3 regions of the Erwinia sp. 009765445 genome follow, and region 2 is predicted to be linked to each of the others. Evidence: predicted binding sites of a transcription regulator. Region 2 holds the regulator's gene; each other region holds the start of a gene.
What was found. Region 2 encodes CRP, which controls carbon source genes, mostly activating them, when cyclic AMP is high. Its sites were predicted from a motif close to ATGTGANNNNNNTCACAT; they were not measured.
Positions count from the first base shown of each region.

Region 1 (3,103 bases), on a different contig from region 2:
CCAACCTGGTCTTCTCCAACGGCATTGATAACTTCTATAGCCGCTGCCAGCAGGCCGGTGTCGATTCCGTGCTGGTTGCGGATGTGCCGGTTGAAGAGTCAGCGCCGTTCCGCCAGTCAGCGATGCGTCACAACATCGCGCCTATCTTCATCTGCCCGCCGAATGCTGATGATGATCTGCTGCGTGAGATCGCTTCACATGGTCGCGGTTATACCTACCTGCTCTCGCGCGCTGGCGTCACCGGCTCTGAAACCCGTGGTGAAAGCCTGTCGTTACAGCACCTGGTGACTAAACTGACCGAATATAATGCCGCGCCGTCGGTACAGGGCTTTGGCATTTCTGAGCCAGGCCAGGTGCAAGAAGCGCTGGCGGCCGGCGCTGCCGGTGCCATATCCGGTTCTGCCATCGTGAAAATCATCGAGAAAAATCACGCCAATCCTCCGGTTATGCTGGCTGAACTGAAGGCTTTCGTCTCCGGTCTAAAAGCCGCCACGCGCTAATCCCCTTGCTCAGTGCCTTACCTCTCACGGTAAGGCATTATTTTCCCACTCTTTATGGCCTTATCCGATTGCGAATTTTCCGCTCAGGACTAAGCTTCTTTTACAGAGCGATTCTGTAATCACGGCGAAGGCCAATCGAGAATGACAGGGAGAATGACAATGAAGTTGATGAAAATCCTGACCGGCATGGTTATTGCGGCAGTAGTGGCTGTTTCGGTCAGCGCCTGTGCGCCGACAGCAACCAAAGAAGGCACCGGCGGCTATCTTGATGACACGGTGATCACCACTAAAGTCAAAGGCGAGCTGTTGAAAGATGATTCGCTGAAATCGACTGAAATCAACGTGGAAACCTTTAAAGGCCGCGTACAGCTGAGTGGGTTTGTCAGCTCACCGCAGATGGCTAACCGTGCCGTTACCATTACCCGCAGTGTGAAAGGCGTCACCTCGGTGACTAATAACATGCAGATAAAGTAAGTTGCTGCACCATGTAAAAAGCCGCCCTGAGGCGGCTTTTTTTACGCCCGCTGAAGGCGGTCAGAAGCGATAACCTGCCCCGAAGAAGAACACAAACGGGTTGATATTCGTGTCGATACTCTGATGACCCGCCGGAGAGTCAAAGCCGACTTTGGTTTTGATATTCATGTACCACAGGGAGGCATTGAGCATCCAGTCCGGCGTCAGCTGATAATCCAGACCGAGCTGACCTGCCACACCCCAGGAATTTTTTACGCTCAGATTGCTTAACCCGGCATCACGCCCGGTCTGGTTGAAATCGTTGTCATAGAACATGGTGTAGTTAACACCGATACCGGCGTAAGGCTGCCATTTGCTGGTATTACCCATAAAGTACCACTGAGCCATCAGTGTAGGTGGCAGCTGGTGCACGGTAGCCAGTGTACCGGTCGCCTCCAGACCCACTTTATGGCGAAATGGCGTGGCTCCCAGCAGCTCAATACCGATGTTATCGGTCGCCATATAGGTAAAAGTCAGGCCCAGCTGAGTATTGTTGTCGACGTTGAACTCACCCAGCCCCAGCACATTGTCAGAGCCACCGGTTGGACGGACGGTTGCAGTACCTGCACGCATGAAAAAATCGCCAGCCTGATGGGCTGAAGCGACCGCCGGCAGCAGAGTCACTACCGCCAGAGCCAATGCTGTTAATTTCATAACCACTCCTTTGCATGTCATTAAGCGTTTTTACGCAATTGCTTACTGTTATCTGCGCCATCTTTACCTTTATTTGCAGAAAGGTCATGCAAATCATTTCTTTCATTCTCCTTAAAAAACAATGATTTGATTTGGATCAATTTCTACAATCATCCTGGTGAAGACGTTTTGCTTAATGGAGTCTCTAACCTGCCAGAGCGCGCCAGGGTCTGCCGCAACGGTTTGAGCCGATAATGCCTTCTTTAATTGAAAGTTATGTAAGTCAGGGTGCCAGGTTGCCGCCAGACCATGTACAATCGCCGGATCGCTAATACCGGCTTTTCAAGGAGTGTACATGTCTTTCACGGCAGGTTCGTTATACCGTGACACGGGGAACTTTTTTCGCCATCAGCTGATTACCATCGTGCTGATTTCGCTACTGACCTCATTTATCACCGTCCTGATCGGCCACGCGCTGACGCCAGGCGCCGATCAGCTCTCCCTTCTGACGGAAGGCGACAGCGGCTCGCGCATGAGCCTGCTGGAGATGGTGCAGAATATGTCACCTGACCAGCAGCGTATCCTGTTACGTGCTTCTGCAGCCGGAACCTTAGCTTCTCTGGTGGGGAATACCCTGCTGCTGGGTGCCATGCTGAGCCTGATCCCGATGGTCTCTGCCGGACAGCGCATCAGCGCGCTTCGGGCGATTGGGGCTTCTGCGCCGATGCTGCCTCGCCTGCTGCTGTTGGTGTTTATCATGACTCTGGTGGTGCAACTGGGCTTTATGGTGCTGGTCGTGCCTGGCGTGATCCTCGCTATCGTGCTGGCGCTGGCACCGATAATCCTCGCTACCGAAAAGATCAGCATCTTCGCGGCCATGCGCAGCAGCATGCGTCTGGTGTGGAGCCAGATGAAGATCGTTGCCCCTGGCGTGGCCGTCTGGCTGCTGGCAAAAATTGCCGTATTGCTGCTGGCATCCTCGCTGACCGTGCTGCCAGCCAACGTCGCGTCAGTGGTGCTGAACGCCCTGAGTAACCTTATTTCGGCCATACTGATTATCTATCTTTATCGCCTGTATATGCTGTTACGTTAATGGTGATTGCGTGCCCTGCGGGGCACGCAATGATAACGTGATGTTTTGCCCCAGTCTGGTATTTGGAAGCCTTTATGAAGCAGTTACTTGATTTCCTCCCGCTCGTGGTCTTTTTCATCTTTTACAAACTGTACGACATCTTTGTCGCCTCTGGTGCGCTGATTGTCGCCACCGCTCTGGCGCTGGTTGCCAGCTGGATAATGTTCCGCAAAGTAGAAAAAATGACCATCTTCACCTTCGTGCTGGTCGCGGTGTTCGGCACCCTGACGCTGGTGTTCCATAACGATGAGTTCATCAAATGGAAAGTCACGGTGATCTACTCCCTGTTCGGGCTGGCGCTGCTGTTCAGCCAGTTCTGGATGAA
Region 1 covers NZ_JBYUWC010000001.1:68,325-71,427, forward strand. Annotated here, with positions in the region: gene trpA (tryptophan synthase subunit alpha) at 1-500, shown strand, start outside; gene AC3Y5R_RS00270 (BON domain-containing protein) at 660-974, shown strand; gene ompW (outer membrane protein OmpW) at 1,035-1,667, opposite strand; gene AC3Y5R_RS00280 (YciC family protein) at 2,002-2,739, shown strand; gene AC3Y5R_RS00285 (septation protein A) at 2,814-3,103, shown strand, end outside.
Region 1: a site for CRP is predicted at 1,792-1,809, ahead of ompW (outer membrane protein OmpW). Genes of this name have one in related genera too.

Region 2 (3,103 bases):
GCTGGATGAAAGTTTTGTGGTGATCCACTTTCAGGGACTGGAAGATATCGACTTCCCCTATCTGCTGGCGATGCTGCAGGGTTCTTTTATCTCTCACATCAACACGCTGGTGGTACCTGGCGGCAAAATGGGGCTGGCGATGGAGCTGATCATGGGGCCGCTGGTGCAACGGTTAATCGAAGGGAAGAAGATAGAGTAGTGCCCCGACAGTGCGGGGCTCGGGATATTTTACAGCTCAATCACTTCATAGCTGTGAGTGATCTCCACACCTTTGCCCAGCATCAGCGCAACGGAGCAATATTTTTCTGCTGAGAGATCGACAGCGCGGGACACAGCTTTATCGCCCAATGCGTTACCCGTTACGATAAAATGCAGATTGATATGGGTGAAGAGACGCGGAGCCTCTTCACGCCGTTCGGAGGTCAACTTAACCTCACAGTCTTTAACATCGTGACGGCCTTTTTGCAGGATTGAAACCACGTCAATCGCGCTACAACCGCCCGCTGCCATCAACACCATCTCCATCGGGCTGGGTGCTTTATCCCCTGAGTTGCCATCCATCAGCACCTGATGTCCTGATGAGGATTCTCCCAAAAAGGTCAGCCCTTCCACCCATTTGACACGTGCCTGCATAACAAACTCCTCTAATTCATTCAGTTAACACCAGATTACGCTTTAGCAACAAAAACGGCAATGCAGCAGATTTCGCACTATGCTGAAGCGAGACAACAGAAGACACTCGTGCAAAGCTGTGCTACAAACAAGGCTGTAATACTTTCGTCAGTACTCTACAAGCTTTGACGAAACGGAACGACATAACGAGCCTGGCTTCCCACAGAAGCCGAATAAATTTCCTGACAGGGAAACGCTTGACTATTTCAACGCCTGACAGGGAACTCTGCCCCTGTATTTAAGGCACGATGACAACAGAGGATAACAGCGAATGGTTCTCGGCAAACCGCAAACAGACCCGACACTTGAATGGTTCCTGTCACATTGCCATATTCATAAGTATCCATCCAAAAGCACGCTGATTCACCAGGGTGAGAAAGCGGAAACCCTCTACTACATCGTCAAAGGCGCGGTAGCGGTGCTGATCAAGGATGAAGAAGGCAAAGAGATGATCCTCTCTTACCTCAATCAGGGCGATTTTATTGGCGAGCTTGGCCTGTTCGAAGAGGGTCAGGAGCGCAGTGCGTGGGTACGGGCAAAAACCGCGTGCGAAGTCGCTGAAATTTCCTATAAGAAATTCCGCCAGCTGATCCAGGTGAACCCCGACATTCTGATGCGTCTCTCTTCGCAGATGGCGCGCCGCCTGCAGGTAACGTCCGAGAAAGTGGGCAATTTAGCTTTCCTCGATGTGACTGGTCGCATCGCGCAAACCCTGCTCAATCTGGCTAAACAGCCGGATGCCATGACTCACCCTGACGGAATGCAGATCAAAATCACCCGTCAGGAGATCGGCCAGATTGTTGGCTGCTCCCGTGAAACCGTTGGGCGTATTTTGAAAATGCTGGAAGATCAGAACCTGATCTCGGCGCACGGTAAAACTATCGTTGTCTACGGCACACGCTAACCGGCTCTGATCCTCGGCGCAACAGTCTCTGTTGCGCCTTTTTATTTGGTACGGAGTGATGTGGCGTCGAATCATTTATCACCCTGAAGTCAACTACGCACTGCGCCAGACGCTGGTGCTCTGTTTACCGGTTGCTATCGGATGGCTGCTGGGCGATTTGCAAAAGGGATTGCTGTTCTCCTTAGTCCCGGCCTGCTGCAACATCGCCGGTCTTGATACCCCGCATAAACGCTTTTTCAAACGCCTGATCGTGGGCGGTAGCCTGTTTGCCTCCAGCAGCTTTCTGATCCAGTACCTGGGTGCACACCAGGTTCCCCTGCCCGCTATTTTGTTCGTGATGGCGATGCTGCTCGGCGTGACCGGAGAGATCAGCCCGCTGCACGGACGACTGCTGCCCGGCTCGCTGATTGCGGCGATCTTCACCCTCAGCCTGGCGGGAAGGATGCCAATCTGGCAGCCGCCGATGCTCTACGTACTGGGCACGGTCTGGTACGGCGTCTTCAACTGGTTCTGGTTCTGGCTGTGGAAAGAGCAGCCGATGCGCGAAACGCTGAGCCTGCTGTATCGGGAGCTGGCCGGTTACTGTGAAGCTAAATATACCCTGCTGACTAAACTCACCGATCCGGAAAAAGCCCTGCCGCCGCTGCTGGCCCGTCAGCAGAAAGCGGTCGATCTGATCACCACCTGCTACCAGCAAATGCACATGCTGGCCGCCAATAACGATAATCATCACAAGCGGCTGACCCGCGCCTTTCAGGTGGCGCTGGATTTGCAGGAGCATATCTCCGTCAGCCTGCATCAGCCGGAAGAGGTGCAGAAGCTGGTGGAACAGAGCCACGCCGAAGCGGTGATCCGCTGGAACGCCCAGACCATTGCGGCCAGGCTGCGCGAGCTGGCAGACGATATCCTTTATCATAAGCTGCCTGAGCGATTTACCATGGATAAGCAGCTTCAGGCGCTGGAAAAAATTTCCCGCCAGCACCGGGACAATCCGGTCGGCAACTTCTGTTATTACCACTTCAGCCGCATTGCCCGCGTCCTGCGCACTCAGCGCCCACTTTATCAGCGCGACCTGATGGCCGACCGCCAGCGCCGTCTGCCGCTGCTCCCGGCCATAAGAAGTTATCTGTCGCTGACGTCCGCCGCGCTGCGCACCGCCGCCCGTTTTGCGGTGATGCTGACCTTTGCCAGCTCGCTGGCGCTGTTCTTTAACCTGCCCAAGCCCTACTGGATTTTGATGACGGTGATGTTTGTCAGTCAGAACGGTTACAGCGCCACCAGAGTCCGGATCCAGCACAGAGCGCTGGGGACCCTTGCCGGGCTGATTATCGCTGCCGTTACTCTGCGGCTGCAGGCCCCGGAGCCTCTGGTGCTGCTGGTGATGCTGGCAATCACCCTGATCAGCTACCTGTTTATCCGTAAGTTCTACGGCTGGGCGATGATTGGCTTTACCGTCACGGCGGTTTACTCCCTTCAACTGCTGTCACTGAACGGGGCTGATTTCCTGCTGCCGCGCCTGATGGATAC
Region 2 covers NZ_JBYUWC010000008.1:191,247-194,349, reverse strand. Annotated here, with positions in the region: gene AC3Y5R_RS10985 (phosphoribulokinase) at 1-199, shown strand, start outside; gene AC3Y5R_RS10980 (OsmC family protein) at 229-633, opposite strand; gene crp (cAMP-activated global transcriptional regulator CRP) at 944-1,576, shown strand; gene AC3Y5R_RS10970 (YccS/YhfK family putative transporter) at 1,635-3,103, shown strand, end outside.

Region 3 (3,103 bases), on a different contig from region 2:
AATACGCAACATGCCGCGGTGGCGGAGCGCCCCGGAGAAGGGATCGCCCCCGGCAGCAAATGCCGTACCACCCGCCACGATACAGGCTGTCATCACGGCCCAGCGTGGCGTTTCCAGATTGAAATGAAAGCCGATCAGCAGCGCCAGCAAAATGGCAAAGGTCAGCTTGCCCGGAAAGCGTAAGCGATGCCACTCCATACGCTTAGCCGAACTCGCGCAGACGGTGCATCAGCTTCATCATCGGCGACATCTGGTCAGGACGGCGATCTTCCGCCCCCGTTACTACCACGGTCGCCGTGGTCCCTGAAGGGTAAAGGTTACCTTCCTGCTCATCCAGGTGAATACGTACCGGGACACGCTGTGCCAGACGAACCCACTCAAGATTGGAGTCGATGGTCGCCATCCCTTTCGCATCAATGGTGCTGCTGCTGTTGGTCACCCCTGCGGCAATACTGTCGACCGTACCGTGCAGCACGCGGTTACTTCCCAGCGGCGTAATTTCCACGCGATAGCCAGGGCGCACGCCATCCAGCTTGGTCTCTTCCATATAGGCCAGCACGTAGAAAGTATGCTGCTGAACCAGCGCCACAGCGGTAGACCCCCGGGTAATAAATTCGCCACGATAGACGTTGAGGTTGGTCACCCAACCATCGGCAGGCGCTTTGACCACGGTGCGATCCAGATCCAGTCTGGCAGTATCGCGGGTGGCAATCGACTTAGCCAGCTGGTGTTCGCTGGTCTGATAGTCGTTGTTTGCCTGATCGATAGCCTCACGGGACATAGCTGACACGCCCAGTTGATTACGGCGGGTTGCTTCACGGCGTTTCTCGTTGACCAGAGCTTGATAGTAGGCCACATCCGCTTCCGCTTCATCCAGCGCCTGCTGATAGCGCGGCTGATCGACAACAAACAGTACCTGGTCTTTCTTCACCAGCTGGTTGTCGCGCACGCGGACATCGGAAATCAGGCCGCTGACGTCTGGGGCGATTGCCACCACGTCGGCAGTAAATTTGGCGTCTCGGGTCCAGGGGGATTCGGTATAGAACACCCAGGCGCGGAAAATGACAATGACAGCAATGATGACCAGGATGATGGTAATGGCGAATCGGGAAATCTTTCTAGTTAGCGCTTTCACTATGACCTCAGACAAACAATCGGGAAACCAGGTAGAACAGGCAGCAGTACAGGGCTGTGTTAAATAAAGCGGGATGCCAGACCAGGTCATAGATCCCGGTGGGCGTGATCAACCTGCGCACCAGCCAGAACAACAGTAATGATACGATGATTTCAAAAAATATGGGCGGGAAGGAGAGCCCAAATATCACAATTACCGGAAGCACACTCATCTCTTATCCTTGTCAGTACCTTACCGGGTACGCTTTACGCCACACGCAACTTACCTCCCGGGGTCAGGAGGCCGCTGGTTAACAGGTGATGATGATGGAATGACCGACCAGCAGTCAGATAATCATAACCGGCGCTCTTTGAATAATAGCGTATTCAGGAGCCAGCACTTTGACGAGTTGAATGACGGAACGGTAGCCCGACGATGCTATAGTAACGCGGCTGACTATATGTTTTCTACCAAATGTGATCTAAATCACTTTTAAGCCAGAGTTAATAATGGAAAGACTGAAAGGCATGTCCGTGTTTGCACGGGTAGTTGAACTGGGTTCCTTTACGGCGGCGGCCAATCAGATGCAAATGAGCGTCTCGGCCGTCAGCCAGATCGTGGCGAAGCTGGAAGATGAGCTTCAGGTCAAACTTCTCAACCGCAGTACCCGCAGCATCGGGCTGACCGAGGCCGGAAAGATCTACTTCCAGGGCTGTCGGCGGATGATGTCGGAGGCGCAGCAGGTTCATGAGCAACTTTACGCTTTCAACAATACGCCGGTAGGCACGCTACGGATCGGCAGCTCGTCGACTATGGCTCAGAACGTGCTGGCGAATATGACCTCGGAAATGCTGAAAGAGTATCCGGGGCTGACGGTGAATCTGGTCACCGGCATCCCGGCTCCGGACCTGATCGCTGACGGGCTGGATTTGGTGATCCGCATGGGTGCACTGCAGGATTCAAGCCTGTTTTCCCGGCGGCTTGGCTCAATGCCGATGGTGGTCTGCGCGGCAAAAAGCTACCTGGCGCAACACGGCACGCCGGAGAAGCCTTCTGATATTGGCAATTTTTCCTGGCTGGAATACAGCGTACGGCCGGACAATGATTTCGAACTGACCGCGCCGGAAGGGATCTCTACCCGCCTGTCGCCACAGGGCAAGTTCGCCACAAATGATTCTCAGACGCTGATCCGCTGGCTGGTTGCCGGCAGCGGTATCGCCTACGTGCCGCTGATGTGGGTCATTGATGAGATTAATGCAGGCAAGATTGAGATCCTGTTTGCACATTATCAGTCAGATCCACGCCCGGTTTATGCGGTTTACACGCAGAAAGACAAGCTGCCGCTTAAGGTGCAGGTATGCATTAACTATCTGACGGAGTATTTCGACAAGGTCGCGGATGTGTATCAGGAGTATCGACAGGAATAAGCAGGGAACGGAAGGAGCGAAGAAATTCGCTCCTTTAAAGCAGATGTGCCCACAGCCTGAAATAGCGGGAATTATTCCGCCCTTGCAGTCAAATCAGGCAGTGCCGCCCACGGTCAGCTTGTCCAGCTTCAGCGTAGGCTGGCCCACGCCAACTGGCAGGCTCTGTCCCTCCTTGCCGCAGACGCCCACGCCTTTATCCAGCGCCAGGTCGTTCCCGACCATCGAGATCTGCTGCATTGCCTCAATACCCGAGCCAATCAGCGTGGCCCCTTTCACCGCTTTGGTCACTTTTCCCTTCTCTATCAGATAGGCTTCTGAAGTGGAGAAGACAAATTTACCGGAAGTGATATCCACCTGACCGCCACCAAAGTTTGGCGCATACAGGCCGTAGTCAACGCTTTCGATAATATCCTGCGGGGTGGACTTTCCTGCCAGCATGTAGGTATTGGTCATGCGCGGCATTGGCAGATGCGCATAAGATTCACGACGACCGTTACCGGTAGGCTTAACTCCCATCAGACGGGCGTTAAGTTTATCCTGCATATAACCTTTCAAAATACCT
Region 3 covers NZ_JBYUWC010000014.1:28,723-31,825, reverse strand. Annotated here, with positions in the region: gene aaeB (p-hydroxybenzoic acid efflux pump subunit AaeB) at 1-198, opposite strand, end outside; gene aaeA (p-hydroxybenzoic acid efflux pump subunit AaeA) at 203-1,135, opposite strand; gene aaeX (p-hydroxybenzoic acid efflux pump operon protein AaeX) at 1,143-1,346, opposite strand; gene aaeR (HTH-type transcriptional activator AaeR) at 1,624-2,541, shown strand; gene tldD (metalloprotease TldD) at 2,635-3,103, opposite strand, start outside.
Region 3: a site for CRP is predicted at 1,589-1,606, ahead of aaeR (HTH-type transcriptional activator AaeR). Genes of this name have one in related genera too.